Regions from separate parts of the Duganella sp. Root198D2 genome, predicted to be linked through region 2. Evidence: riboswitches for the same ligand, from Rfam matches in the RefSeq annotation. Region 2 holds a riboswitch; the other holds the start of a gene.
What was found. A riboswitch is a leader RNA that binds a small molecule or an ion and turns the genes downstream of it on or off. The one in region 2 is predicted to bind glycine.
Positions count from the first base shown of each region.

Region 1 (15,382 bases), on a different contig from region 2:
CACGACTATAGAAACGGCCCTGCCGGGCTACCTTGAGGAAAATCCCCTTGGCCTGGACGCGCGCGACGCGCTCGCAAGCATCTGGATCGGCAACCGGACCCGCATCCCGGCCCACTACGACCTGCCCGACAACCTGGCCTGCGTGACTGCCGGCAGACGCAGGTTCACGCTGTTCCCGCCAGGCCAATTGGCGAACCTGTACGTCGGCCCACTGGACTTCACGCCGGCCGGCCAGCCAATCAGCCTGGTCGACTTGCACCAGCCGGACCTCGAACGCTTCCCCCGCTTCAGCGAAGCAATGCGCCATGCGCAATGCGCCGAACTGGAGCCAGGTGATGCCATCTTCATCCCCAGCATGTGGTGGCACCATGTCGAAGCGCTGGAGTGCTTCAATGTGCTGGTCAATTACTGGTGGCGCCAGTCGCCGCCTTACATGGACACGCCCGTCAATGCGCTCATGCTGTCGCTGCTCTCGATCCGCGACTTGCCGCCAGAACAGCGCAGCGCATGGCAGGAGATCTTCCGTCATTACGTATTCGAGGCCGATGAACGAACGGCAGCCCACGTTCCAGAGGGCGCCCGGGGTATGCTCGGCCCGATCGACGACAACGCAGCTCGCATGCTGCGCGCCCAGTTGCTCAAGAAAATCAACCGATAAGCGGAGACCCGAAGTGAGAGATGAACAATCCCGGCGCCGCCCAGTGCGGCGCGTTGTCATTGCAGGTGGCGGGACCGCCGGCTGGATGGTTGCCGCAGCGATTTCGCGCAGCCTTGGCAAAGTGCTGGACATCAAGCTGGTGGAGTCGGACGAAATCGGCACCGTTGGTGTCGGCGAGGCGACCATCCCGAGCCTGCTGAATTTCCACCGGCTGCTGGAGATCGATGAACAGGAATTCATGGCTGCCACCAAGGCCACCTTCAAGCTGGGCATCAGCTTCGAGAACTGGCGCAACGTCAACGAAGACTATATCCATTCCTTCGGCATGACGGGTACCGATCACTGGACCGCCGGATTCAATCATTTCTGGCATAAGGGCCGCGAACGCAAGCTGGCCGGCGACTACGGCGACTACTGCCTGGAGCTGAAAGCCGCGCAAATGAACCGTTTTGGCCACCTGCCATGCGAAGGCATCAACTACGCCTATCATCTCGACGCCAGCGCTTATGCACGATACCTGCGCAGATATTCGGAAGGCTACGGCGCACGGCGCATCGAAGGCAGGATCGCCAAGGTCCACACCGATGCCGCCAGCGGCTGCATCACGGCCCTGCAGCTCGATTCCGGCGCCATGCTCGAGGGCGACCTGTTCATCGATTGCACCGGTTTCCGCGCCTTGCTGGCCGGCGAAACCCTGGGCGCTGAGTTTGAAGACTGGTCGCAGTGGCTGCACAACGACAGCGCGATCGCAGTCCAGACTTCCTCCAGCGGGCCAGCCGTGCCTTACACGCGGGCCATCGCCCACGAATGGGGCTGGCAGTGGCGCATCCCGCTGCAGCACCGCGTCGGCAATGGCATTGTTTTCTCCAGCAAGTTCGTCGACGACGAAACCGCACGCGCCAGGCTGATGTCGAATATCACCGGTGAGCAGCTGGTGCAGCCGCGCGTGATCCGCTTCAAGCCCGGACAGCGCCGCAAAGTCTGGAACAAGAACTGCATTGCGATCGGCCTGGCCAGCGGCTTCCTGGAACCGATTGAATCGACCAGCATCCACCTTATCCAGCGCGGCATCATCCGCCTGCTGCAGATGTTCCCTTCAAATGGCATCTTCCAGTCGGAGATCGACGAATACAACACGCAGGCATGGAGCGAGATCGAGCATATCCGCGATTTCATCATCCTGCACTACAAGGTCACGAACCGGCGCGACGCGGCGTTCTGGCGCCATTGCGCCGCCATGGAGGTGCCGGCGTCGCTGCGCCATCGCATCGACATGTTCCGCGAAACAGGCCGCGTGTTCCGCCTGTCAAATGAACTGTTTGCCGAAAACTCCTGGGTCCAAGTGATGCTGGGACAGGGCATCACGCCGATGCAGCACCACCCGTCCGCGGATTTGATGGGCGACGCTGAGCTGTCCTGCTTCCTCGACAGCATCCGCAGCAATGTGGCACGTACTGTGGTGCAGCTGCCGCCGCACCAGCAGTACTTGGAGAACTACTGCGCGGCGTACATGGAAGAGTACTTGGCGCCGAAGTAAAAATGAAGGCATAGCAGGCGGCCGGCAGCATGAAGGACGCCTGCACACCGATCGAATCGGCCAGCGCGCCCTGCGCGAACGGCACCAGTGCGCCGCCGACAATGGCCATGCACAGGATGCCCGAGCCCTGCCCCGTGTACTTGCCCAGTCCATTCAGCGCCATACTGAAAATGGTCGGGAACATGATCGAATTGCACAGGCCAACTGCCAGGACCGCCCACATCGCAACGCTTCCCTTGCCGAATACGGCGCCCAGCACCAGCGCGATCGCCAGCAAGGAATTAAATGCCAGCGTCTTGCCAGGGCTGACAACGCGCATCACGACGAAGCCGATGAAACGTCCCACCATCGCACCGCCCCAATAGATGCTGACGTAATGCGCGGCGTCGGCGTGCGACAGGCCGGCAATATGCGGCTCGCCGAGGAAATTGATCAGGAAGCTGCCGATACTGACTTCCGCGCCCACATACAGGAAGATGCCGATTGCTCCCAGTACCAGGTGGCGATGCGCCCACGCGGAACCATGTCCTTCGCCCGGTAGCGACGCATCGCCGCTATCGGCAATCTGCGGCAGCCTGGCGGCGAGAAACAACACAGCCAGCAGCGCCAGCGCAGCGGCCAACCCCAGGTAAGGACCACGCACGGTCGCTGCATTCGCCGCGGCGCCAGCAGCCGCGCCAACCGCCGACAGGATCAGCAGGCCGCCGACGGAAGGACCAATGGTGGTGCCGAGCGAATTGAAGGCCTGGGTCAGCGTCAGGCGGCTCGATGCCGTACGCGCCGCGCCAAGCACGGTCACGTAGGGATTGGCGGCCACCTGCAGGATGGTGATGCCCGATGCCAGCACAAAGAAAGCAAACAGGAACAGGCCGTAGCCACCGAACGAGGCGGGATAGAACAGCGCGCAGCCGCCGGCGGCAATCAGCAAGCCGGTCACCGCGCCCTTCTGGTAGCCGATGCGGCGAATCAGCGCTCCCGCCGGCAGCGAAACGATGAAGTACGCGCCGAAGAAGCAGAACTGCACCAGCATTGCCTGCACATAGGTCAGCGTGTAGATCGCCTTCAAGTGCGGGATCAGGACATCGTTCAGGGACGTGATCAAGCCCCACATGAAGAACAGGATGGTAACGATCACCAGCGCGCTCGTGTTGGCGTTGTCCTGCGTGCCGCCAGCCGCATGCTGCTGCGCGACGTTAGATGAGTCAGGGGCAATGCTCGCCATTTAGTTCTCCTTGGTCAGTTCTTCGCAACGTACCGCATCGGCGGCGCCAGCTGCACCGCCGGCGATTTCGATGTTGGCGATGGCTACGGCAAACGGGGCGCCGGCGCTGATGGCAAACGGCTTGTCCAGGCGCTCCAGCTGCAAGCCGCGCGCAGTGAAGCAGGCCAGGGGAAGTTTGATGCTCCGCTTGCCCTTGCCTGCAATGCGGGCGAACAGCCTGGTCGCATCCAATGCGGTATCTTGCATTGTCAGCATGACTTTACCCTGCGGCGGGGCGGCCACGACAGCATCGAATTGCAAGACCCCGTCGCGTACGGCGGCAGGCGGCAGCACGATCGGTTTGGCGCCCTGCGCGACCAGCGCCGCTCCGGCCGGAGCTCCCGCCGACCATGTAACCTGCTTGGCGTCCTGCTGCGTGTTCACCTGCGCCGTCTGCACCGTGATGCCCGGCAGGCGGAAAGACGCATTCAAATCGGCGCCCAATGCCAGTTGCTGGCTGCCGCTGCGGATCGACAACGGGAAGCTGGCGCGGTCTGCCTGTCCGTGCACCGTCACGGTATTGCTCGAACCACAGCCGCCCGGAGCGTAGGAAGTATCAAGTGTTCCCAGCTTCGACCGCTGCCCTTTGCGCAAGCCATAGTTCAAGGCGAACAGCGGTGTATAGCCTGCGTCGCCAAAGTTCAAAGGCGTCTGGCAAGCCGATTGGGGCCAGGAGAAGGACAATTTGCCGCCGAAGGCGTAGTTGCGCGGGCCCGCAACCAGCAGGTCGGATACGCCCTTGCCTTCGGTGCCAGGCAGCCACGCCGCGATGAATGTGTCGGACAGGTTGAGCAAGTCGTTCACGAACAGGGGACGGCCCGCAACGAACACGGTGATTACCGGCTTGCCTTGGCCCGCCACTGCTTCCAGGACGGCAAGGTCTTCCGGATACCGGCTGCTGTGCCGCAGCGTGCCCGAGGGACCTATATCGCCGTCGCCTTCCGCATAGGGGCGCTCGCCAATGACCGCAATCACGGCATCGAAGCGCGACAGGTCAACGCCTTTCGCGTCAACGCTGAATTCCACATTGCCCTGTCCCGCAGCAGCGCGAATACCTGTGAGGATGCTGTCCGCATTCGGGAAGTCGGCATTGGTATTGTCAGTACCCTGCCAGGTCAGCGACCAGCCGCCGGTCTGGTTGGGGATGTCGTCTGCGCTCTTGCCCACCACCAGGATTTTCCTGCCGCGTGCCAGCGGCAGCGCCGGCCCTTCGTTTTTCAACAGCACCAGCGATTCACGCACGGCGCGGCGCGCCAGTTCGCGATCCTGCAAGGCAGCATCCTTGCCGGCATAAATGTTCTGCGAAGGTTTTTTGTCGAACAGTCCCGCGCGCAGCTTGACGCGCAGGATGCGGGTCACCGCATCGTCGATACGGGACATCGGGATCTCCCCCGCTTTCACCTGGGCAATGGTGTTGGCGATGAAAGCCTTCCAGTCATCCGGAACCATGATCATGTCGAGCCCCGCATTGATCGCCTGCGGGCAGCTATCGTTGCGGCATCCCGGCACTTCGGCAATGCCATTCCAGTCGCTGACCACGAAGCCGTCGAAGCCCATCTTGGTCTTCAGCACATCGGTCAGCAACTCGCGGCTGCCATGCACTTTTACGCCATTCCAGCTATTGAACGACGCCATGACCGTCTGCGCACCTTCCGCCAGCGCCGGCATATAGCCTGCGCCGTGGAGGTTGAGCAAGTCCGCCGGCGAGGACTTGTTGTTGCCGCGATCCTTGCCCTGGTCGGTGCCGCCGTCGCCGACGAAATGCTTGGCGCTTGCCAGCACGTTGGCATCGGTCTTGAAGCGGCCCTGCAGGCCTTTCACGTATTCGCCCGCATACTGTGCCACCAGCTTGCCATCTTCGGAGAAGCTTTCGTAAGTACGTCCCCAGCGATCGTCGCGCACCACAGCGATAGTCGGACCAAAAACCCAGGCGATGCCAGTGGCCCGTACCGCCTTGCCGGTCGCAGCACCAATCTCATAGGCGAGCTTGGGGTTATGCGCCGCGCCGAGGCCGATATTGTGCGGGAACAGCGTGGCGCCAAAGACGTTGCTGTTGCCGTGAATGGCGTCGATGCCCCATACCACGGGCACCTTGACCGCCATATCGGTCGCCATCGACGCATCGTGGTATTTCTGCGCCAGGGCCAGCCACTCCGCCGCGTTGGCGCGCTTGTTCCCATTCGGCCAGCTGCCGCCGCCATTCAGCACCGAGCCAATGTAGTAGCGCCGAACGTCGTCGGGCGCGACGGTCTTGATCTCGGGCTGGGTCATTTGCCCGATTTTCTGTTCCAGCGTCATCTTGCCGACGATATCGGCAACGCGCTTCTCTAGCGCCGCGTCGGCCTTGATTGCGCTGCTTACGTGCGGCCAGTCGGCCAGCGGTGCAGCGCCCGCCGCGAGCGCCATGGCCATCGCAGCGGCCAGCAGTGAAACCTGTTTCATCCTGTCTCCTTTTACGGCTGTTGCAGGAAGGCGCGATACCACTTGGCGCTGTCCTTCAGCCTTCGTTCTTGTGTTGTGTAATCGATGTGGACCAGACCAAAACGGCGCAGGTAGCCTTCCGCCCACTCAAAGTTGTCGACCAGGCTCCAGGCGAAATAGCCCTTTACCGGTACGCCGGCCGCAATCGCGTCCTTCATTGCGCCCAGGTGGCGCGCCAGGTAGCGTCGACGGCCAACGTCGGCCACGCTGCCATCGGCCAGCACTTCATCGTCGTAGCAGGAGCCGTTCTCGGTGATGTATAACTCCTTCGGCGCGTAATCGGCATGAATGCGGCCAAGCAGCTCGCTCATGCCTTCCGGCGCCACTTCCCAGCCCATGGCGGTGATCTGCGCGCCGGCTGGCGGCGGCAGCACGCGTGCATCCAGCGGCTCGTGGCCGGGCGCGTCTGCTACCGTCTCGGGGAAATAATAGTTCACGCCCATGAAATCGGTCGTCGCCGCGATCGTCTCCATGTCTCCCTCGTGCACCACCGGCGCCGCTGCGCCCACCTCTTGCAGCGTCGCCGCTGGATAGCCGCGTCCGTGCAGCGGATCGAGGAACCAGCGGTAGCGCAGGCCGTCGTGGCGCTCGCAGGCCGCCCGATCGGCCTCTCCAGTGCTGGCTGCGCGTAGCGGATGCAGGCTGAGGGAAATGCCGACCCGCGCGCCTGGCACGTTCTCGCGGATCAGCGGAACTGCCTTGCCGTGCGAGAGCAGCACATGGTGGCAGACCTGCAGGGCGGTGCTGAAATCGGTCAGCCCCGGCGCATGCAGCCCTTCGAAATTACCCAGGATGGCGGTGCACCAGGGCTCGTTGTGCGTGATCCAATGCCGCACCCGGTCGCCCAGGCGGCGCGATACCGCGTCGACAAATTCGAGGTAGCGCTGCACCGTGTCGCGCTCGGCCCAGCCGCCGCGGTCCTGCAGGTACTGCGGCAAATCCCAGTGGTACAAGGTAGCCCAGGGCTGGATGCCGCGCTCCAGCATGCCGTCCACCAGGCGCGAATAGAAATCCAGGCCCTTCTGGTTGGGTGCCGCGCCGAATTCGGAGACGATGCGCGGCCATGCAATCGAAAAACGGTAGGCGTTCAGGCCCATGTCGCGCGCGATATCCATATCTTCCGGCCAGCGGTGGTAATGGTCGCAGGCCACCAGGCCGCTCGAACCGTCGCGCACCTTGCCGGGCGTGGCGGCAAAGCGGTCCCAGATCGATTCCGCCCGCCCATCTTCGCGTCCGGCCCCCTCGATCTGATAGGACGAGGTGGCGCAGCCCCACAGGAAGTCGCGCGCGAAGTCGCTGCGCGCCGGGGCGCCTGGTTCAATCTGGTCTGGAGTAGTCATATTCAGTAGTGTACAGGATTTGGAAAGGTTTCCACATTCACTCGAAAAAAAGGGCGCAAGCGCCCCCTTTTGCAGGTTCAGTTCATGCGACAGCCTTGCGCTTGACACTGGCCGCCTTGGCCAGGGAAGCGCGCAGCGTGACCGTCACAGGGAAGCTGCGCGTCACCGTGCGCCGCAAGTCGTAACAGCGGTTCAGCAAAGCGCTCAAGCCATTCATCGTCATTTCACGCCAAGGCATATGGACGGTGGTCAGGCGCGGCGCGGAAAACTCCGCACTCGGCGTATCGTCGTAAGCGATGACGGACAAGTCATTTGGCACGCGGATACCCGCCTCCTGGAAGTAGGACAGCGCGCCGACCGCCATTTCGTCGTTGGCGCAGAACAGGGCCGTGCAGCGATGCCCCGATTCCACCAGTTCCTTGGCCGCGGCCCAGCCACCGGCCGGCGAGAAGTCGCTCTCGGCAACCCACATGCGGCTGGTATCGATGCCGCCGTCCTGCAACTCCGCCATGAAGCCCTCGACGCGCGCCACGTTGTCGGCGAGGCGCGACGGGCCTGCCACCACGGCGATATCGCGATGCTTGTGGTCCAGTAATGCGCGCGCGGCCAGCCGGCCGCCAAGCTTATGGTCCAAAGTGAAGCACTGGTCCGGAATGCTGGCCAGGTTGTGGTTCAGCACCACGATCCTGCCCTGCTGCGCACCCATGGCCGCGACGTCTTCGTCCAGCAAAGCGCTGGTCATCACGATCAGGCCGTCGCAGCCGCGTTCCATCAGGAACTGTATGCCGTCCTTGGCCTGCTTGCGTTCATCGCCCAGGCCCACCCCAAAGGCCACCACCATATGCAGGCCGGCAGTGCGCAGCTCCGTGTCAATGATCTGCAGGATGGGCGTGTAGAAGGTGCCGCTCAGGACTGGAATATAAACACCGATCATCTGGCTGGTGCCGGTCAACAGCGTGCGCGCCGCATGCGACGGGCGAAATCCCAGTTCGTCGATTGCCTTCTTTACCTTTTCAAGCGTGGCTGGCGACACCGAGCCTTTGCCGCTGACGACACGGGAGGCGGTGCCCAAACCTACGCCCGCCAAGCGGGCTACGTCTTTGATAGTGGCCACTGGAATCCTTTTCTTCTTATAACGTCATCGCGAGCATACTTGAAGCGCCCGCCAAATCAAAGCGCTTGCCGCTGTCCGGATCGAACAGCGACGCGCGTTGTGCATCAATCTCGAATGCGACCGCATCATCCGGCGCAACTGCGCGGCCACCCTGCAGGATGCACGACAGCTGCTTGCCGCTGCAATCCAGCCACACCACGCGGTGGGCGCCCATCGGCTCCACCAGGGTCACCCTGCCTTGCAGCGAACCGCCCGGCGCCAGCGAAATGTGTTCCGGACGCACGCCCAAAACGGCCTTGCGCCCGGCCATCGCAGCAGCCATCCCGCCCAGCGCCAGCCGCAGGCCACCGCCAGAGAACATGCCGCCTGCGCCGACTTCGCCGTCAATGAAATTCATGGCCGGCGCACCAAGAAAACCGGCGACGAACAGGTTCGCGGGCCGTTCGTATACTTCGCCCGGCGTGCCGACCTGCTGGACCTGCCCCGCACGCATCACGACAATGCGGCTGGCGAGCGTCATCGCCTCCACCTGGTCGTGCGTCACATAAATCATGGTGGCGCCCAGTTGCTGGTGCAGCAGCTTGAGTTCGCGCCGCAAATCCGTGCGCAGCTTGGCGTCGAGGTTGGAAAGCGGTTCATCGAACAGGTAGACGCTGGCCTCGCGGACCAAGGCACGGCCAATCGCCACCCTTTGCCGCTGCCCGCCCGACAGGGCCGCCGGCTTGCGGCCAAGCAGTTCGCCCAAATGCAGCATCGCGGCCACGCGGTCCACGCGGCGTTTGATCTCCGCCTTCGCCACGCCCGCAATGCGCAGGCCAAACGACATATTCTTCTCGACCGTCATGGTGGGGTACAGGGCATATGACTGGAACACCATGCCGATCTCGCGCTCGCTCGGGTCCGTACGCGACATGTCCTTGCCGCCGATCTCGATCGTGCCGCCGCTGGTTTCCGTCAGCCCCGCGATACTATGCAACAGCGTCGACTTGCCGCAACCGGAAGGCCCCAGCAGGACCAGGAATTCGCCCTCCTCCACCTCCAGGTCGAGGTCCCGGATGATGGCGTTCCCGCCCAAGGTAATGTCCAGCTTTTTAAGACTTACGTTCGACATCCGTTCAACCTTTCACTGCGCCGGCAGCGATGCCGCGCACGAACCAGCGGCCCGACAAGAAATAGATCGTCAATGGCACCAGCGCCGTCAGGATCGTGGCGGCCATATTGACGTTGTAAAGACGGGTTCCCGTCGTCGTGTTGATCACATTGTTCAACTGCACCGTCATCGGCAGGTTGTCGCGGCCCGCAAACACCAGGCCGAGGATGTAATCGTTCCACACGCCTGTGAGCTGCATGATCGCCGCCACCACCAGCATCGGCGCCGACAGGGGCAGCATCACATGCCAGAAAATGCGCCAGAAGCCGCCGCCGTCGATGCGCGCGGCATGGAACAGCTCCTGCGGCAGCGCCGCATAGTAATTGCGGAAAAGCAGCGTCAATACCGGCATGCCGAACACCAGGTGCACGATTACGATTGCCGGCAGCGAACCAAACACGCCCAGGCCGGCCATCATGCGCACCAGCGGGTAGATCATCACCTGCACCGGCACAAAGGCACCCAGCAGCAAGATGCCGAACAGCAGGCTGGCGCCGCGCGGCCGCCAGAAAGACAAAGCGTAGCCATTCAGCGCACCGAGCGCGATCGGCACAACCGTGCTTGGCACAGCGATGCGTACCGAGTTCCAGAACCCGCCCTGCACGCCCTCGCAGGCAGCGCCGGTGCAGGCCTCGCTCCAGGCAGCACGCCAAGCATCCAGTGTAGGGGCCAACGGCAATGCAAAGATATTCCCCAGCCGGATTTCATCCATCGACTTCAATGAAGTAGCCAGCATCACGTATAGCGGCAGCAGGAAGAACAGCGCCGCACTGGCCAGGAAGGCATATAGCCCGATGCGCGCCGCCTTCATGCCGCGCCTTTCCGGCTGCGGGCATAGGCCCACGGCGCCAGCAAAGCGAGTACCGTCAGCAGCAACACCACGGCGCCGGCCGAGGCCAGGCCGATATTCGCGCGCAGGAACAGGTGGTCCATGATGAATTTCGCCGGCACTTCGCTGGCTGTGCCGGGCCCGCCCTGGGTCATTGACACGACGGCATCGTACAGCTTCACCACCATGGTCGCCAGCAGGATGAACACCGTCGCCAGTGTCGGCGCCAACATTGGCAGCACAATGGAAACGTAGACGCGCCAAACTGGTATGCCATCCAGCCGCGCCGCTTTCCAGATCTCAGGATCGACGCCGCGCAGGCCAGCCAGCATCAGCGCCATCACAAAGCCCGAGGCCTGCCACACTGATGCCAGCACGACCGTGTAGAGAACCATATCCTGGTCTACCAGCCAGTCGATCTCGACACCGGGAATACCTCCCGGCGTCAATATCCACTGCCATACAAGCCCGGTCGCGACAAACGACATCGCATACGGATACAGGAACACGGTACGCAATGCGCCCTCACCTGCCACCTGTCGGTCGATCGCGGCGGCCAGCAGGAAACCGATCACCATGCAGGCCAGCACGAACAGCAGTCCAAACAGCGCCAGGTTTTGCAGCGACAAGAGCCAGCGCTCGTTGTCGAACAAGCGCTCGTACTGCGCCATACCGACCAGCTTACTGGTCGCGATGCTGCGCGAACTGGTGAGCGATACATAGAACGTCCAGGCGAACGAGCCCAGATAGCCCACGCAAACCGTCAGCAACATCGGCAACAGCGCCGCATAGGACATGGCTCGGCGCACTGCTTAGTTCCTCAATGCTGCGGCCAGCGCCTTCTGCGCTTTGTCCACCGGCATCGACGTGTTCCAGTAAGCGGTCAACGCATCCTGCACCGCACCGTTCTGGTCAGGCGTCAGATAAATTTCGGGCGCGCCGGCCTGGCGATTACGGTCGCGCATGATGGCGGCGCCAGCCCGCGCACAGACGTCGAGCTGGCTGGTATCGGCATCGGCGCGCGGCGGCACCGAGCCTTTCAGCTTGTTGAAGTTCACCTGGGTTGCGGGCGCCAGCAGCACTTTCGCCATCAGCTTTTGTGCCTGCTGTACCTCCGCGCTTTCCGAGCGCGGGAAGACAAACGCATCGCCCTGAATCAGGTAAGGCGAATTCACGCCGAGGCCAGGAATGCAGCCGTAATCGACGCCGGGTGCCATTTTCGCATTGCTGAATTCACCCTTGGCCCAATCGCCCATGATTTGCACGCCGGCTTTGCCGCTGACCAGCATCGCAGTCGCATCATTCCAGTTGCGGCCCGGCGAGGCTGGATCGACGTAGGACTGCAGCCGCTTGTAGGCCAGCAGCACCTTGCGTACCGCTTCCGAGTTGATCGCGCGCTGGTCGCGGTCGCGCATCACCTGCAGGTAGAGCTGGCGCCCGCCCATATTCGCCAGCAGCGACGCAAACAGGATGTGTTCCTGCCATGCCTGCCCGCCGTGCGCCAACGGCACCAGTCCGGCGGCCTTCAGCTTATCCAGTGCCGCATACAGTTCATCGACGGTTGCAGGTTCCTTTAGAATGCCAGCCTTCTTGAACGCGGCCTTGGAATACCAGATCCACGTCTGCATGTGGACGTTCATCGGCATCGCGTAATAATGGCCATCGATGCGGATGGTGTTCACGATCGGTTCCGGCAGCGTGGATTCCCAGTGCTCCTGGCGCGCCACGTCGTCCAGCTGCACCAGCATGTCCTGGTCCACGATATCGAGGAACTGTTTGGAGATATTGAACTGCGCGGCGGCCGGCGCCTTGCCGCCAACCATGCGGTTAAGCGTGACTGCACGGGCCTGTTCGCCGCCGGCAATCGCAGTATCGATCCAGGTGCCGCCGGCGGCACGGTAGGCGTTCGCGAGCTGCTTGACGGCAGCGGATTCGCCGCCTGACGTCCACCAGTGGATCACTTCCGCGCTCGGCCCGGCAGCCTGCGCGGATGCGGCGCCGAGCGCCATTGCACAAGCAAATAACTGCTTAAACATCCCGTCTCCTGTAGTGTGCTGCTTATTTTTGGAAACGTTACCAATTTCACGGGCGGGTGTCAACAGAATAACAGGAAAGGCCCTCATGGCGAAAACGCAACGTGTACCGGAAAACGATTGAAATCGTATAAATCCCTGGGCTATCCTGTTTTTGCTGCCGGCGCACGCCGGTCGCGCGATCGGGAGAGTTTGTCCCACCCATGGACAACGCCGAAGGAGCAAGCCGCCCCCGGAATCTCTCAGGCCCAAGGACCGGTCGCGTGTTTTCAAAACTCTGAAGAGCCGCCGGCAAAGCAGCGCTGGCGCACCGAAGGAGCAAGCAGGCCGCCAACGCCTGTGAAACTCTCAGGTCCAGCACAGAGGGGGCAGTCACCTCGCACCTCAAAGATATCTGACCAACCTTCAGAGGAGTAGTCACATGCATATGCATCGACTCTGGCTGCGCATTGCCTGCGCAGCGATGATAGCCGCCCCGTTCCTGGCAAAAGCAGACAACGGCGCGGCATTGCAGGCCGCCAAACGCGGACTCGCACAATTCGCCGAGCACCAGCAGGCGATCCGTCCCGGTAGTGCACCGGTCGATTTCCCGCTCGATATCACGGACGTGGGCGACTTGAAGCAAGCCACGGTCGGCCATGGCTTTGAGGTCTACACTGTGGATCCGAAAGAACTGCTGGCACGCGGCGACCTGGCCTCCCTGGCCAAACCGACAGGCGAATGGCGCTTCGTCATTTCCTTGCACGGAAAGCCGATCGGGCTGGCGACTGTGCAGCAAGTGAACGGCCGCTATGAAACCGTCGCATATGGCGCTTCAGTGCTGGCGAAAGACGTGGATGCCGCCATGGCCGTCCACGGCAACGGCGCGCGCTCCAACCTGCGCTTCATCCGCATCTACCAGGCACGTGCCGACCTGCTGGAAGTTGACCGCGCCAGGTTCGCCCCGCTGCATTCAGCCCGCGAATCGCTGCTGCTGCAGAAGAACGGCAGCCAGCTGGTCGAAGGCGCCGATTTGCTGGAGCCGTTGCGCGCCGCAGTCAAAGCCAACATCGAAGCATTCCGCTAAGGAGGAGCCGAACATGAAAATCGCAAAAATCGCGGCCGGCGCTGCGCTGGTGCTTGCCCTGCCCTCCGCCTTTGCTCAATGGCGCACGCTGAACGTTCCGTTGACCATCCAGGAGCACAGCCAGTGGTGCTGGTCAGCCTCCAGCAAAGCGGTGCTGAATTTTTACAACCGGACGCCGAGCCAATGCCAGATCGTGAACTGGGCCTACGGCATCAATTACGCCTGCGGCAACAGCACCTTCAACTGGAACAGCTACGCCAATCGCCCGAACAATATGTACGGCACTTCGGGCAGCGTGCAGAACATCCTGGGAAATTGGGGCGTTTCGAATACGGCGATCAACAACTACCTGTCGTGGAATTCGGTGGTGAATGAGATCAATGGCAACCGCCCCTTCGTGATCCGCTACGGCTGGAGCAGCGGCGGCGGCCATATCATGGTGGGACGCGGCTATGAAACTTACAACGGAACCAACTACATCTACATCATGAATCCGTGGCCAGGCGAGGGGCAGACTTACCGCACCTTTGCTTCTGCTGTCAGCGCATCCGACCATAATTGGACGCATACGCAGCGCATGAACGTCAGCCCTTGATTGAAAAAACCCGCCGGGACCGACCCGGCGGGCTTTTTCGCTTTAGTTGCTACCGCCCAGCTGCTCCAGCTTGGCCGCCCACTTTTTCGACTCGTCTACATTACGGGCCGTCCCCACGCCGTTTTCAAGCAGGTAGACCAACTTGCGGATGGCAGTGACTTCGCCCTGCTCCGCCGCCTGCCGATAGTAGACTGCGGCCTGGGTGTAATCCTTCTTCACGCCCTGGCCCATCCAGTACATGCCTGCCAGCCGTACCTGCGCCTGTGCGCTACCCAGCTTGGCTGCCTGCTGGTACACGATTGCAGCCTGCGGCATATCAACCGGGCCGCCCTTGCCCAAGTCGAGCATCACAGCGAGGTTGGTCGCGGCATCTTTGTTGTCCTGGGCCGCCGATTTTGTGAACCATGCGCGCGCCTGTGCCAGGTCCTGCGCTACGCCATCGCCGGTGGAGTACAGCAGGCCAGCGTAAAACTGCGCCATTGCGTGCCCTTGTTCAGCCGCTTTCAAGTACCACTCCAGCGCTTGCGCAGGATCTTTCGGCACCGTGTTGCCGGTATGGTAGGCCACAGCGAGGTCATACTGCGCGTTGGCGTCACCAGCGACCGCGCGCTTGCGGATCGGCGCGAGCGGGCCGGCAGCCTGGCGCTCCATGGCCGCAATCAGGGTCAGTGCTTCCTGCGCAGTCTTGCTGCCGGCTGCAGCAGCTTTCTGGTACCACTGCTTGGCCTGCGCCTGGTCGGCAGGAACGCCCCGGCCTTCGAAGTACATGCCCGCCACCTGCTCGATCGCTGCCACGTCGTTCTGCTCGATAGCCTTGCGCAGCAGGGCCAGGGCGCCGGCACCATCCTGCTTGATACCGCGGCCCGCGGCCATCAGGCCGGCAAGCTGGCGCATCGAGGGGACATTGCCCTGGTCGACAGCGCGCGAGTACCACTTCACGGCTTCAACGTCGTTCTGGTCTGTGCCTTGGCCGCGCTCATACATCATGCCCAGGTTGAACTGCACATTGGGGTCATTGCTGCGGGATGCCTGCTCAAAGAAACCACGGAAAGCGCGCGCGTAATTGCCTTTTGCGTACTCTTCGTTAGGGGTGCGGGAAAAAGCCTGTGCATGTGCGAATTGCACGGGGAGATGCAGGCAAGCCAGGAGTGCTACGTACCGAAACTTCGACGCCATATTAGTTACTTGCTAGGTGGAAAATATAAATTATATAAACTCTCCATTAAGCAACATAATATAAATGAAAACTTTGATGCTTTTTAACAACAAGCAACTGGCGCTGCAAAAGCAAAAAGCCCGCTGGCACATGCCTAGCGGG
Region 1 covers NZ_LMIC01000006.1:162,283-177,664, forward strand. Annotated here, with positions in the region: gene ASE26_RS08880 (cupin-like domain-containing protein) at 1-658, shown strand, start outside; gene ASE26_RS08885 (tryptophan halogenase family protein) at 672-2,195, shown strand; partial or broken gene ASE26_RS29770 (sugar MFS transporter) at 2,153-3,417, opposite strand; gene ASE26_RS08895 (glycoside hydrolase family 3 protein) at 3,418-5,898, opposite strand; gene ASE26_RS08900 (GH1 family beta-glucosidase) at 5,910-7,277, opposite strand; gene ASE26_RS08905 (LacI family DNA-binding transcriptional regulator) at 7,360-8,391, opposite strand; gene ASE26_RS08910 (ABC transporter ATP-binding protein) at 8,408-9,502, opposite strand; gene ASE26_RS08915 (carbohydrate ABC transporter permease) at 9,507-10,352, opposite strand; gene ASE26_RS30530 (carbohydrate ABC transporter permease) at 10,349-11,167, opposite strand; gene ASE26_RS30535 (ABC transporter substrate-binding protein) at 11,183-12,406, opposite strand; glycine riboswitch at 12,577-12,671, shown strand; gene ASE26_RS08930 (hypothetical protein) at 12,825-13,469, shown strand; gene ASE26_RS08935 (C39 family peptidase) at 13,483-14,064, shown strand; gene ASE26_RS08940 (SEL1-like repeat protein) at 14,107-15,189, opposite strand.
Region 1: another riboswitch for glycine. It lies ahead of ASE26_RS08930 (hypothetical protein); the one in region 2 lies ahead of gcvT (glycine cleavage system aminomethyltransferase GcvT).

Region 2 (15,382 bases):
CCGCGTGATTTCAGCGCAAGCAAAATTGGCTGCGCCATCACCTCGGGATAGAAGTCGTTTCGGCAGGCCATCAGCATCAGCAGGCAATTCGATTTCGCGAGGCATTCGATAACTTCCATGAAGCGGTCGGCTTCACCGGGTTGCGCACGGAAGACTGCTTCGAGCCGGTCGATGAATACCCCGACCGAAGCGCGGGGACATGCGCGTGCTTGTAACTCGGCGGCCACGGCGTCAGGATCGGAAACCAAGCGCTGGCCCAGGCTGTCGGCGCTGGCCCCGGGGAAAAGCGGCTCGCCGTTAATGTCGGCGTCGATCAAGGCGCCAGCCAGCGCCTGGAACAGGGTACCGCTGCCAAGGTCGGCGCAGTCGAGGTAGACAGTGCTGGATAGCCCGACCGGTTCGTCGGAGCGGATGGCGCCGGCCATTAACTGTGGCAGCAGCCCAGCGCGGACCAGCGAAGTCTTTCCGGAGCCGGAAGGTCCGAGTACCAGTGCCATGGGGCAACCATGGGCGGCTTGGGTCAGAACCAGCTCACGCAGCTGGGCAGTCGCTTGCACGCGGCCGAAGAAAATGGCTGCGTGGTTTTCCTGAAATGACTCAAGGCCACGGAATGGTGAACCGCCTTCCCAGGTTGTAGAGGGCGGGGCGGCGAAGGTGATGACGGGCGCGATGGCGCGATAGCCGCGCTTGCGGATCGTTTCAATATAGCGCGGTTCGGTGCTCGAATCGCCAAAGGCGCGGCGCAATTGGGTGATGGCCTTGTGGACCGGATTATCGCCCAGTTCATTGCTTCCCCAGCAAGCCTGCAGGATCTCTTCCGCCGGAATTACCGCCCCCGGATGGCGGCAAAGATAGCGCAACACCGCCATCACGCGCGGTTCGAGTTGCGTCTTGGCATCCCCATTGCTGACGAGATTGGCTTCTGGACTGACTAACCAGTCGCCGAATTGAAACTCCATGGCCTGTTCAACCTTCTTCTTATCTGTCTCTTATAAATCAATGACTTAGAAACCTTCCGGAGCAATTCTTCCGGTCCGGAAGGTTTCCTTCCGGCCTTCGGAAGATTTCCGGAAGGCGAGGGAAGGCTTTTTTTCTTACATTGCAGTCATTGCCAAACGGCCAAATCTTAACATTCTTAAAAGCAAAAATGGTCACAACTAAAGCGGTATTTTTTGAAATCGGGGCTGACACCACGACTTCAGTGCAACAGCTCTCCGCCAGCTGGTTCACCTCTGGAAAGTTGCTGGAAAGCACGATTGACGCCATGCGCGCCGCCGGGGAGTTTCCTAATGAGATACGTTACGGCAGCATGGAAGTGGGCAGCCTGGCGCTTGGCGGGGAAGGCGAGGATAAGGTTGAGCTGCGTCCGGTCGAGATCCGTTATGACTCCTCGGCACCAAACACTGCCCATCTGACACTGACCCTTTCGTCCGGGAATTTGCGCTTTTACAACGCCTATGGCCGGCGCGAGATCCTGCGTCAGTCGGTCGCTGGCTGGCGCCTGGAGTTCACTGCTGCGGTCAATGAATATGGCGGCCTGGTGCTGCAAGCGGCCCTGTGTGATGTAGATAAATCTCACATGCCGTGCGACAACGGCCCGCTGAAGGAATTCTTTATCACTGCAGTTGGCAACTGGTTGCGCACCCTGGCGCCGGCCGTGCTCAACAAAACGGCAATGCGCCGCGCGGTGATCGAACGCGACAGCTTCCTGCGCCAATACATTTACCCAATGGTGGTGGAGAAGCTGCAGCGTCGCCTGGACTCCTTGCCAGACTATGTCGCCTCGCGCGAGGGAGTGGCTCAGGTCAATTCGCAGGACTGCCAGAACGAGAAATCCGGCGTCGAGGCGTCACTCAGGAATGGCTTGCGCGCCCGCTTCATCCGTAATAGCAATGGCTGGATCTATCGCGACCACGTGCTGCTGAACTGGCAGGAGGCCAACCGTACCTTGCATGACCGCGAGTCGGAGCAGGACTTGCAATGCATGGTGACCATGGGCCGCCAAGCCGGCCCGGACGGCGTGCCGCGCCCGACCATCGATATCAGCAGCGTGCTGGGCCGCTATGAATGGGACAGCGTGAAGCAGGAATTGCCGCTGTCGCGCCAGCGCAGCTATATGGGCAAGGCCTGGGCGCGTGCCACCCTGCAATGGTCGCTGCGCTTGCAGTGGCTGGTGGAGAACGGCCGGGTAGGCGTTGCCGCGCTGGCGCGCAAGGGTGTGCCGGCCACCGATGCCGGGACCACGGGCATTTACGTGGTGTCGGACCCGCTGCCGCACTTGCTGAATGTGCAGCGCATGAACCTGTGGTGGGAAGGCAATGCCGCCAGCCTGGCCGCGGTTCAACAGGATATTGCCGGTTTCCTGGCAACGGCTACCGGCGACATGTTTGCCGCCGTTGCCGAGGGACTGGCCCCAGGGCGCAAGCTGGGTTGCCGTGACTTGCGCATCAACGAGTCTGGTGACATAGAAATCGAACTGGGGGAATGAAGCATGTCTGTGCTGATGACATCTGCGCCTGTGGCGCAGGTCCGGAAATGGGGTGGCGCCAATGCATCGGGCGCCCTGAGTTTTGCTGCCGCGCGCGTGGCGCGCATTGTGCTGCAACGGGAGCCGATGGCGAGCGAAGCGCTGTCGTGGACTACTTTGTATAGTTGCCAGGGCGAGGCCGTGCGCGGCCGCGCCGAGTTGGCGCTGCAATTGCTGGCGCGCCCGGAACTGGCGGAGCTGGATGTGAAGGAACGCCTGCTGCGGGCCTATAACGCGGTGTTCGACCGCTACGATGCGTCGCAGCCGGCTGACATGGCGTACTGGCGCAGCCAGGTGACGTCCGGCCGCGACCTGCCGGCACTGGTGCGGCAGGAGCTGGTGCCGCTATACGAATCGGGCTATCGTTCCAGCCCTTGCGCAGCGCCCGCCATGGCGCGTTCACCGCTGTTCGTGGTGCGCGACGCCTCCGGCTTGCCGCTGGTGTTCACGGTCGGAGCCAATCGTTCGCTGTATATGTTCCGTCGCACGCCATTCGGGCGCTGGTCGCAGACGGACCTGAGCGGCATGTTGCCCTTGAACAAACCGGGCAAGGTGCAGGCGCTGGACGTGCAGCAGTCGCCCGATGGCACGATCGCACTGGCGCTGGCGGTCGCGCCCTGGGCCAGCGGCGGCGGGCCGACTTTGCATGTGGCGGTCGGCATCCCTAACCACCTCGACGAAGCTGCCTGGGTGGAGACGATGCGCGGCATGGCGCCGCGCCATGTGCCGGAAGTGGAGCACGATGTAACGCGCATTTCGTTTGGCTTGCTGCAATCGGGTGCGGTCCCGATGGTGCTGGTGACGGCAGCGAACACCTGGTATTTCAACGCTGCGGTCGAAGGTCCGCTGACAGCATGGGAGGAGCAGGATGGCGCGGATTCGCTGGCGACGGCAATCGGCAGCTATCGCGTTCCGGGCGCCTGGCGCTTGAACGATACGCCTTGCGGCCGCACGCTGCGCTTCAATAGCTTTGCGCGCGCCGCGTCGTGGGGTATTGCGATCGACTACCAGGGCTTGCCGCGCCGTGCGACCAACCTGCACCTGGCACCGTCCAACGTTCCGAACGTGCCGGATGTGTTTGTGGCAGGCGAGAGCATCGTGGTCTATCGCGGCGGGCAGTCGGTCCCGCAACCGGTTGCCAATATCGGCGGTGCTTGCGTGGTGTGGAGCGAAGCGAGCCCGATTGGCGAGCACCTGGCTTACGGCGACGGTGCTGGCGGGCTGTGGCTCGTGTGCCGGAAGCAGGGCGGCCACTGGGGCATGCCGGTACCGATTGCCACCACGCTGGTGATGGCAGCCCTGATAGCGGCGCCGAACCACGGCGGGGTGCATGCAATCGGCATCACGCCCGGTGGCGCTCTGGCCTGGCTGCGGTTTAATTCCGATGGCGCCCAGGTTGGAGCGGAAGAAATTACCCAGGCCGCAGTCTGGGATGACGAAGCGCAGGATGTGCAGCGCGCTGCGCGGGTGGCGCGCAGCGTAGCTTAAGGCTTGTCGCGCACCAGGAGTGCGTCGGCGATGCTGGCGATCCAGCAAGCGAGCAGGATCCAGCCTGCAATGGAGGCGCCGGGTACGATGCTGGCTTTGGTCAGGCGCTGGGTAATGGCGATGGGGTCGGGCGCCAGGACGCCGCTCAGGGCTTCATCCATCAGCACCGAGGTGGCTTTCCACAGGCCGTACATCAGCCAGGAGAACGCCGCCAGCGCCGGCAGCATGAAGACCAGGCCGCGGACAGTGCGTTTCTGCACGAGCAGTTGGCCAAGGCCGGGGAAGCCAAGTCCTGAAAACAGGGCTGCTTTATTAGATTGCTTCATTCAGATTCCATTAAAAAAACGCCGGCACCTCACGGTACCGGCGTTTGGCGTTTCAGGCAAGCGTTCGCTTATGCGTAGTCGCTGACCGGGATGCAGGCGCAGAACAGGTTACGGTCGCCGTACACGTTGTCGGCGCGGCCGACTGGCGGCCAGTACTTCTGCTTGCGCAGCGATGGTACCGGGTAGGCTGCCACTTCGCGGCTGTACTTGCGGTCCCACTTGTCGGACAGCAGCACTTCCGCCGTGTGCGGGGCAAACTTCAGCGGGTTGTCCAGCTTGTCGAACTCGCCCGATTCCACTTTGGCGATTTCGGCGCGGATGGCGACCATGGCGTCGATGAAGCGGTCCAGTTCAACCTTGGACTCGGATTCGGTCGGCTCGATCATCAGCGTGCCTGGAACAGGGAAGCTCATGGTCGGCGCGTGGAAGCCGAAGTCCATCAGGCGCTTGGCCACGTCTTCGTTGCTGATGCCGGTGGCGTCAGTCAGCGGACGCAGGTCCAGGATGCACTCGTGCGCTACCAGGCCGTCGTGGCCCGAGTACAGGACCGGGAAGTGCGGCGCCAGGCGGCGTGCAACGTAGTTGGCGTTCAGGATCGCGGTTTCTGTTGCGGCGGTCAGGCCTTCACCGCCCATCATGGCGATGTACATCCAGGAGATAGGCAGGATCGATGCGGAGCCGAACGGTGCGGCCGAAATCGAGCCGATGCCGTCTTCGCTGCGCACGTAGCCGTTGGAGCGCTGGTTAGGCAGGAACTTGGCCAGGTGTGCGCCAACGCCGATCGGGCCGACGCCTGGGCCGCCACCGCCGTGCGGGATGCAGAAGGTCTTGTGCAGGTTCAGGTGCGATACGTCGCCGCCGAACGCGCCTGGGCCGGCTACGCCAACCAGTGCGTTCATGTTGGCGCCGTCAACATACACCTGGCCGCCGTGCGAGTGGATGATTTCGCACAGTTCGGTGATGCCGTCTTCGAACACGCCGTGGGTGGAAGGATAGGTCACCATCACGCATGCCAGGTTCTTGGAATGCTGTTCCGCCTTGGCTTTCAGGTCGGCCAGGTCGACGTTGCCCTTGTCGTCGCAGGCAGTAACGACAACCTGCATGCCCACCATGGCGGCCGATGCAGGGTTGGTGCCGTGTGCCGAGGATGGGATCAGGCAGATGTTGCGGTGGCCTTCGCCACGGGACTCGTGGTACTTCTTGATCACCAGCAGGCCGGCGTATTCGCCTTGCGAGCCGGCGTTAGGCTGCAGCGAGACAGCGGCGTAGCCGGTCACGGCGCACAGCATTTCTTCCAGCTGGGCGATCATTTCTCGGTAGCCGACGGTCTGGTCGTTTGGCGCGAATGGGTGGATGGTCGAGAACTCCGGCCAGGTCACCGGGATCATTTCGCTGGTGGCGTTCAGCTTCATGGTGCAGGAACCCAGCGGGATCATAGTGCGGTCCAGCGCCAGGTCCTTGTCGGCCAGGGAGCGCAGGTAGCGCAGCATTTCGGTTTCGCTGTGGTAGCGGTTGAAGGTCGGGTGCTCCAGGTACGCGGAGGTACGCACCAGCGCTTCAGGGAAGCTGGTGCCGACCGCTGCCTCCACTGCGTCGAAGTCAGGGGCAGCCTTGCCGCCGCTGAACACGTTCCACAGTGCGGCCAGGGTGTCGCGGTCGCAGGTTTCGTCGAGCGATACGCCGACGTGCTTGGCGTCGATCTTGCGCAGGTTGATGCCGGCGGCAACAGCGGCGGCGTGCAGCGCGTCGGCCTTGTCGGTGGCGACGGTCAGGGTGTCGAAGAAGGATTCGTTGACCGAGTAGCCCAGGGACTTCAGGTTGGCAGCCAGGATGCCGGCGTAGCGGTGGGTGCGTTCGGCGATCTGCTTCAGGCCATTAGGGCCGTGGTAGACGGCGTACATGGAAGCCATCACGGCCAGCAGCACCTGTGCGGTACAGATGTTGGAGGTCGCTTTTTCGCGGCGGATGTGCTGTTCGCGGGTCTGCAGGGCCAGGCGGTAAGCCTTATTGCCGTTCTGGTCCACGGTCACGCCCACCAGGCGGCCCGGCATGGAGCGCTTGTACTCGTCGCGGGTCGCCATGTAGCCGGCGTGCGGGCCGCCAAAGCCCAGCGGTACGCCGAAGCGCTGCGAGTTGCCGACTACCACGTCGGCGCCCCATTCGCCCGGAGGGGTCAGCATGGTCAGGGCCAGCAGGTCGGCGGCAACGATCACCATGGCGCCGGAAGCTTTAACGGTTTCAACGGCGGCGCGGTAGTCGCGCACAACGCCGTTCACGCCCGGGTACTGCAGCAGCACGCCGAAGGCGTCGGTGACGCCGGCCAGTTCGGACGGGTCGAAGGTCTTGACGGTGATGCCCAGCGGCTCGGCGCGGGTCTGCACCACTTCCAGGGTCTGCGGCAGCACGTCGTTGGCGACGTAGAAGGTGTTCGACTTGGACTTGCCGACGCGCTGGATCAGGGTCATGGCTTCGGCAGCGGCGGTGCCTTCGTCCAGCATGGACGAGTTGGCGATGGCCATGCCGGTCAGGTCGATCAGCACCTGCTGGAAGTTCAGGATCGCTTCCAGGCGGCCCTGGGAGATCTCTGGCTGGTACGGGGTGTAGGCGGTATACCAGGCCGGATTTTCGAAGATGTTACGCAATACCACGCCCGGGGTGTGGGCGTTGTAGTAGCCCTGGCCGATCAGGGATTTCAGCACCTTGTTCTTGGAGGCGATGCCTCTCAGCTTGGCCAGCGCTTCGTTTTCCGGCAGCGGCTGGATGAATTGGCCAAGGGGCAGGGCGCTCTTGTTGCGGATGCCTGGCGGGACGATGGCGTCGATCAGGGCGGCGCGGCTTGCGTAGCCGAGCACGTCCAGCATCTGCTGCTGTTCTGCGGCTTCCGGGCCGATGTGGCGGGCGATGAAAGCATCGCGGGCTTCAAGTTGGGTCAGGCTGGTGCGGGTCATGGTGGGAAATCTCTTGGCCAGAATGTGAAAAGGGCCCGCACACAGCGGGCCCGATAATGCAGTAATTAGTGCGCTACGTTGCCGTAAGCAGTTGCGTCCAGCAGGCCGTTGATGGCGCCGGCATCGCTAGGCTTGATCTTGAACAGCCAGTTCGCGTAAGCGTCGGCGTTGATCGATTCAGGTGCGCCGACCACGGCGTCGTTTACGGCAACCACTTCGCCCGAAACCGGGGCGTAGATGTCGGAAGCGGCTTTCACCGATTCCACCACGGCAGCGTCGTCGCCGGCGGTGAAGGATGCGCCTACTTTTGGCAGCTCGACGAACACGATGTCGCCCAGGGCATCTTGCGCGAATTCGGTGATGCCGACGGTCACGGTGCCGTCTGCTTCAGCGCGTACCCACTCGTGGGACTCGGTGTACTTCAGGTCTGCTGGAATGTTGCTCATATTGGCTCCAAGGCTAAGGTTATTGTTTGGTTCTGCAGAATTCTGGCTCAAGCAACCAGGATTTTACCGTTACGGACGAAAGGCAGCTTCACGACGGTGGCGGCCAGCTTCTTGTCGCGGATTTCCACGTGCACGGTGTCGCCCACGGTCACGCCCATCGGCACGCGCGCCAGCGCGATTGCCTGCTGCATGGTCGGGGAGAAGGTGCCGGAAGTGATTTCGCCAGCTTCGCCGTTGGCGGCGATGACTTTCTGGTGGGCGCGCAGCACGCCGCCTTTTTCGCGCAGGATCAGGCCGACGAACTGGGCGTTCTGGCCCTTGGCTTGCAGGGCTGCCTTGCCGATGAAGTCGCGCTCGGAGACCAGGTCGATGGTCCATGCCAGGCCGGCGTCCAGCGGGTTCACGGTTTCGTCCATGTCCTGGCCGTACAGGTTCATGCCGGCTTCCAGGCGCAGGGTGTCGCGCGCGCCCAGGCCTGCCGGCTTGACGCCGGCGGCATTCAGGGCGTGCCACAGGTTTTCAGCCTGTTCTGCCGCCACGCCGATTTCAAAACCGTCTTCACCGGTGTAGCCGGTGCGGGCCACCATGGCTTCGCCGAAGGCGGTGCCTGGCACCAGGGCCACGTTGAACGGCTTCATTTCTGCGGTAGCCGCTTTGGCTTGCGGAATAACTTCCCATACCTTGGCGCGGGCGTTCGGGCCCTGCACGGCGATCAGGGCCATGGCGTTGGCGCCGTCGCGGCGTTGGGTGATGGCCAGGCCGGCGCCGGTGGCTGCGTTCTGCTTCTCCATCCAGGCGATGTCTTTTTCCGCGGTGCCGGCGTTGACCACCAGGCGGAACCATTCTTCGTTGATGAAGTAGATGATCAGGTCGTCGATGACGGTGCCTTCCGGGGTCAGCATGCAGGAGTAGAGGGCTTTGCCCGATACCTGCAGCTTGTCGACGTTGTTGGCGACCAGGCCGCGCAGGAAGGAACGTACGTTGGCACCCTTGATGTCAACCACGCACATGTGGGCCACGTCGAACATGCCGACGTCGCTGCGCACGGCGTGGTGCTCTTCGATCTGGGAGCCGTAGTTGACCGGCATGTCCCAGCCGCCGAAGTCGACCATGCGGGCGCCAAGGGCACGATGAGCGTTGTTGAGTGGGGTTGCTTTGAGCGTCATTGATACCTCAGGGCAGAGAATAGGGGTTAATAAACGTAAACATGAATACGCCTACCCCTCTGTCCTTGGTACCTGAGAGATAACGGGAAGGTATTCCCGCACGCCCCTTCGGTGGGCCCCGCGCCATGGCGGGCCGCTCTCCAGAGTTTTAGCCCCACCCGCCAGCTTGCTGGCGGGGTTGGCCCCCTGACCGGTCCTTTTGCCTGAGAGTTTCTGGGTAATGCCCCTTCGGCGCCAGCGTACGCTGGTCTCTCCCGATCAAGACTTGCGACTATATGACAGGAGGACAATAAAGTCAATCTTGACGCCCCTTTGGAACCGCCTGCGCTAGAATGGCCGGACATCCATTTACAGAGTGGAGCGACCATGAGCGAAGAAAAGCAAAAGCGCGATACGGAGGCCTGGTTCACCCTGTCCGGCGACGTGAACAGCGATATGGTGCACCGCATGTTCGACGCGGTGGCGGACATGACGGAGGACGGCATTGAAATCGCGCACATCCTGATCCAGTCCAACGGCGGCTACGTCAGCGACGGCCTGTGCCTGCACAATTACCTGCGCAACTTGCCCATCAAGATCATCACTTATAACGGCGGCGCGGTAGCTTCAATTGCCGTGATCCTGTTCCTGTCCGGCGAGGAGCGCTATGCCAGCGAAACAGCGCGTTTCATGGTGCATAAGTCCCACGCCAGCGCGCCGCATGGCGCCCGGCCGGATGCGCTGCGCATCATTGTCGAGGGCTTGCAGGCTGATGATGCGCGCACCGAGGCGATCCTGCGCAAGCACGTGCAGCTGACCGACGAACATTGGAATATCCACGCCTATTCCGACCTGCACCTGACCGCCCCGGAGGCTGCCAAAGTGGGCCTGGTAAACGCGGTCGCCGACTTCAAGCCGCCCAAAGGCAAGCGCGTGACGAATATCTGAAACGACAAGGGCCTGGAAGCATGCTTCCAGGCCCCTCGTGCGCCGCGGCTCATCTAGCGATTGCCGCTGCGGCTGGCCGGTGTTTTCTTGTCCGTCTTGCTTTGGCGGCCGGTATCGGACTGCTGGCTGCCCGATTGCGCGCCCGAACGCGAACCCTGGTCGGCACTTTGGCGGGTGCCTGGGCTCGAACTCTGTTTGCTGGTTTTTTTCCTGGATTTCATGACAGTTCCTTTCTGAAGGATCGGAACTTCATCTTGCTTTGTGTAATAGTAAAGGTGAATCGGAATGCAACGGCCAGGTTTGTAGGATTTATCCTGCACCATCGTGGTGCAAACTCAACAATTTCTCCACAGCACCCTAAATATTTCGAAATTCTCTTCGTTTACCTATTGCCACTTGGCAATAATCTGCGACAATGTGAATAACCACCAAAGCCAGGCCAGACCATGCTTCCAGAAAACCCAACATCTTCGGCGCCTAAAAAAGCGGTCACGCCGCGGCATGCCTTGCTGGAAAACCTGATTGGCCTGGTGAATAAACACATCAGCGAGCAGTTCGTCGCCTTGTCGACGACCTGGGCCGGCGAGCTGGTCGATGCCGACCATGCTGTCGACGTCAAGACCCTGCAGGCGCGCCTGCGCGCCGGCAATCGCCTGCGCACCGACCATTACGCCTTCCTCGGCATTTTCGCCAAGCAGCTCGAAAATGACCTGCGGCTGGAAATCGCCCAGCTGGCGCCTGGCCAGAAGGCGCCGGCCCGCAAGTTGACAGACGCGCTGTCGCTGGTATCCATGGAAGAGATGGATACCAAGGTCACCCTGAACAGTTTCAGCAAGGCGTTCGAGGTGAAGTACTCGGACGGCCTGGCTACGCTCAATGTGCGCCTTGCCTTCCTGCTGGACCGCGACATCCTGCGCATCAACCAGAATCCTTTCCGTCCCGAAGTCTTCCTCGGCGCCTTCCAGCAGGCGTGGATCGATTTCATCAAGGATGAGGAAGCGAATGAGCTGATCAAGCCATTCCTGCGCCCGGAACAATTCTTTGATTTCGGCAGCATGCTCGAAGAGCTGAGCAGCGCGCTCGAGCGCAAAGGCGTCGGTCCCGGCTCGGTCGAAAAACACAAGTCGCGCCGTGCCGATTCGCACGATGCATCGCAAGCTCCTTCGCGCAAGAAGAACCAGCAGGCTGCACTGGCGGAACAATTGCGCCAGTTCTTTTCGGGCACGGGCGAGGCGCCAGGCGGCGCCGCGGCCGGACCGAGTGGATTTGAACAATTGGGCGACCTTGACCTGTCGCTGCCGACCTTGAGCGTTGCGCCGGGCCTGTATGGCGCGCCGGCGCACACCGCGGATTCCGCCGCGGCCGCAGCACCGGCCATGGGGGCGGCGCCGATGGCTGCTCCTGGCCAGGCAATGCAGGCTCCGGGATTTGTTCCGGGCGCGATGCCCGGCATGGCAATGCCTGCTGGCGTTGGCATGATGCCTGCAGGCGCCGGCATGATGCCAGGTGTTCCTGGCGCTGCGCTGACGGGCGGCATGATGATTCCTGCCGGCGGCGTTGTACCCGGCGGCGGCCTGCCGATCATCTCAGCCCCCGGTGCCGGTGTTGCGGACATGGGAATGCAGGGTGGGGTAGTGGCTGCGGGCGTCCCGGGCGGGATGATGGGCGGCGTTGCGGTGCCGGGCGTGCCGGGCGGCGTGGCCGTGCCTGCGGGTGGCTGGGTGCAAGGACCGGCACAGGGTTTCCATGGCGGCGCCAATAACGAAGCAGCCCAGCGCGCATCGTTGATCAACGCCAAAGAGCCGCTGATGAATTTCCTGGCGCAGTTGCAGCGCGGTGTGCCGTCGGGCGCCGTGTTCACCAGTGCCGATAGCGGCGCGATGCCGGCGCCGGGCATGGGCCTGGCATCCGGTTTCGCGGCTGGCCCCATGCAGGCTGGCGGCGGTGCGATGCCGGCTCCAGGCCTGGCAGCGGCCGGCGGCTCGATGGGTAATGTATTCCTGCTGCCGCAGATCAAGGAGCAGGCGCCTGCGGGGAGCCTGACGCGCGCCGACGAAGGCACCATCGACCTGTTGTCGGCGGTGTTCGATACCGTCTTCCGCGATACCAGCATTTCGCCGGAAATCCGCAACCTGATCCGCTTCCTGCAGATTCCTGTGCTGAAGGCTGCGCTGGTCGACAAGAATTTCTTCTTCCAGGAAGCCCACCCTGCGCGCCGCATGATCGACCTGCTGTCGCGCATGGGCTGGGAGCAGCACAAGGATCCTGACGATCCGCTGTATAAAGCCATGCAGCGCAGCGTGGAAATGGTCAGCCAGGACCACGAAGAAGAGATGACGGTGTTCACCGAGGCGGTGAACGAGCTGGAAGCGTCCATCAAGGCGGAGGAGGCCGCAGCGGCCGCCGCCATGGCGGAGCCGATTGCACAGGCGCTCAAGCAGGAAAAAATGTCGGTGGCCGCGAAGTCGGCCAAGGATGCCGTGGCGCTGCGCATCGGTACCGGCGAAGTGGTGGCGATTGTCGAAGCCTTCCTCGAGAACAAGTGGGTGTCGGTGCTGACCATCGCCTATAGTGTCGAGGGTGAAAAGCCGGGCGCCGTCAACAACGCCACCCAGACCATGGATGACCTGATCTGGAGCGTGCGTCCGAAGATTACCCAGGACGAGCGCAAGAAGCTCATTTCCAAGCTGCCTACCTTGCTGTCCACGCTGAACAAGTGGCTGGATGTGGTCAAGTGGCAGGACGCCGACCGCTTGCAATTCTTCGCCGAACTGGCGGAATGCCATGCCTCCATCGTGCGCGCTCCGATCGAAATGTCGCCTGAGCGCCAGGTCGAACTCGCGATGGAAGTGGCGAAAAAGGATGCCGAGCGGCGCATGCAGCTGCAGGTTGTCGCCGAAGTGAAGTCGGAAGAGGCGCCGCCGCCGGATGACGATGCGGCGATCGAGGTGGATAGCCTGGCGCGCGGCATGTGGCTCGAATTCGACCAGCAGGACGGCAGCCAGCGAAAAGTCAAGCTGGCCTGGATCAGCCCACTGAAGACGCTTTATATCTTCTCCACCACGGGCCGCCAGGAGGCCTTCTCGATCACCGGCGAAGCCATGGCGGAGCAATTCCGCAAGGGTACCGTGCGCCTGATCCGCACCGAGGGTGTGGTGGCGGCCGCCCTGTCGATGGCCATGGGCGGGGTCGCAGCTGTCAACGACGACCACCACGACCTGCCGGCCAACGGCACTTCGTCTTAAGTCTTGCGCAGGGCGGCCAGCAGGCCGTCCGATGCGTCCTCGATGTAGTCCAGCACCAAATCGAAGCCGTTCGCGCCTTCGTAATACGGATCGGGCACCACGTCTGATCCGGAGTGCGAGGCAAACTCCATGAAAAGCCTGACCTTATGGCGATGTTGCGCAGGGCAGGCGCGCAGCAGCGCCTCCAGGTTGTCGTGATCCATCGCCAGCACGTAATCAAAGCGCTCGAAGTCTTCGGCCGCGACTTCGCGGGCGCGCTGGGGGCTCAGGTCGTAGCCGCGGGCTGCCGCATGCCGGGTTGAGCGCGGGTCAGGCGGGTTGCCAATATGGTATGCATGGGTGCCCGCGGAATCGATGTGCAGATCGAGTCCGGCGGCCTGGGCGCGGGCGCGGAATACACCCTCCGCGGTCGGGGAGCGACAAATGTTACCCATGCATACAAACAGGATGGCGGTTCTGGTCTTCATTTTGTTCTTGCTATACAGGGAAAATGGTATGATTAGCCACTTTTTTAACACGTCCCAGCGGGCGAAGTACAGATAAAACGTGCGTCTATCTTCCATTAAATTGTCGGGATTTAAGTCGTTCGTCGATCCCACCAATTTCCAGGTACCCGGACAGCTGGTCGGCGTGGTTGGTCCAAACGGTTGCGGCAAGTCCAATATTATCGACGCGGTGCGCTGGGTGCTGGGCGAATCGAAGGCCTCCGAGCTGCGCGGCGAGTCGATGCAGGACGTGATTTTCAACGGTTCCACCCATCGCAAGCCAGCCGGCCGCGCTTCCGTGGAACTGGTGTTCGACAACAACGAGGGCAAGGCGTCCGGCCAATGGGGCCAGTACGCCGAGATTGCGGTCAAGCGCACGCTGACGCGCGACGGTACCTCCACCTACTACATCAACGGCCAGCCGGTGCGCCGGCGCGATATCCAGGACATCTTCCTCGGCACCGGCCTCGGCCCGCGCGCTTACGCGATTATCGGCCAGGGCATGATCTCGCGCATCATCGAGTCGCGTCCGGAAGAACTGCGCGTCTTCCTGGAGGAGGCGGCAGGCGTATCGAAGTACAAGGAACGCCGCCGCGAAACGGAAAACCGCCTGCACGATACGCGTGAAAACCTGCTGCGGGTGGACGATATCCTGCGCGAGCTGAATAGCAACCTGGAAAAGCTGGAAGGCCAGGCGGCGGTGGCAACCAGGTTCCACCAGCTGCAATCCGACCAGGAAGAGAAACAGAAGCTGCTCTGGCTGCTGCGCAAGAACGAGGCGCAGGCCGAGCAGGCGAAGTACTTCCGCGACATGGAACAGGCGCAGAACGACCTGGAAGAGCAGACCGCGAAGCTGCGCAATGTGGAACTGACCCTGGAGCAGATGCGCCAGGCGCACTTCGCCGTCGGCGACCGCCTGCACCAGGCGCAGGGCCACCTGTACCAGACCAATGCCGAAATCGGCAGCCTGGAAGCGCAGATCAAGTTCGTCATCGAGTCGCGCAGCCGCCTGCAGCAGCAGCTTGCCACCCTGACCGCGCAGCGCGACCAGTGGGCGCAGCAGGCGGAGGAATATGGCGGCCAGGTCGCTGAAGCGGAAATCAACCTGGAAGAGCTGTCGGCGCGCGTGGAAGAGGCGCGCATGCTGGCGGAGCAGAAGGGCGAATTGCTGCCGGTGCTGGAGCAGGAGTGGCGCGAGGCGCAGACCCGGAGCACCGAGTCGCGTGCGCGCATCATGCAGGCGCAGCAGCAGCTGGAGCTGGAATCAGCGCACCAGCGCAATGCATCCAACATCCTGGCTGGCCTGGCAACGCGCAAGGAGCGCCTGCAGCAGGAGAAGGGCGGGCTGGCGATGCCCGATTCCTCGCACCTGTCCAACCTGAAGATGCAGCTGGAAGAAAAGCAGCAGTCGCTGGAAGAGCAGAACATGATGCTCGAGGAAGCGCTGGAGCAGCAGCCAAAGCTGGAAGAAGAGCGCCAGGCGGCGCAAGCTGGCGTGCAATCCGAGTCTGCCGCGACGCACCAGCTGGAAGCGCGCCTGAATGCGCTGCGCCAGCTGCAGGAGCGGGTGCAGACCGAGGGCAAGATCACGCCCTGGCTGCAAAAGCATGAGCTGAACGAGCTGCCGCGCCTGTGGCAGAAGCTGGATATCGAGGAGGGCTGGGAAACCGCGCTCGAAGCCGTGCTGCGCGAACGCACTTCGGCACTGCAGGTATCGAACATCGAGTGGGCCAAGCACTTCTTCAACGATGCCCCGCCCGCCAAACTGGCCTTGTTCGCGCCTGCCGCTGCGGGCGCCGCGCCTGCGCCTGCCGGCGACGCGGC
Region 2 covers NZ_LMIC01000044.1:51,136-66,517, reverse strand. Annotated here, with positions in the region: gene ASE26_RS22200 (winged helix-turn-helix domain-containing protein) at 1-959, opposite strand, end outside; gene ASE26_RS22195 (hypothetical protein) at 1,148-2,488, shown strand; gene ASE26_RS22190 (hypothetical protein) at 2,492-4,015, shown strand; gene ASE26_RS22185 (hypothetical protein) at 4,012-4,341, opposite strand; gene gcvP (aminomethyl-transferring glycine dehydrogenase) at 4,410-7,289, opposite strand; gene gcvH (glycine cleavage system protein GcvH) at 7,355-7,735, opposite strand; gene gcvT (glycine cleavage system aminomethyltransferase GcvT) at 7,783-8,901, opposite strand; glycine riboswitch at 8,951-9,055, opposite strand; glycine riboswitch at 9,083-9,168, opposite strand; gene ASE26_RS22165 (ATP-dependent Clp protease proteolytic subunit) at 9,268-9,828, shown strand; gene ASE26_RS30880 (hypothetical protein) at 9,882-10,049, opposite strand; gene ASE26_RS22155 (DUF1631 family protein) at 10,275-13,073, shown strand; gene ASE26_RS22150 (low molecular weight protein-tyrosine-phosphatase) at 13,070-13,540, opposite strand; gene smc (chromosome segregation protein SMC) at 13,620-15,382, shown strand, end outside.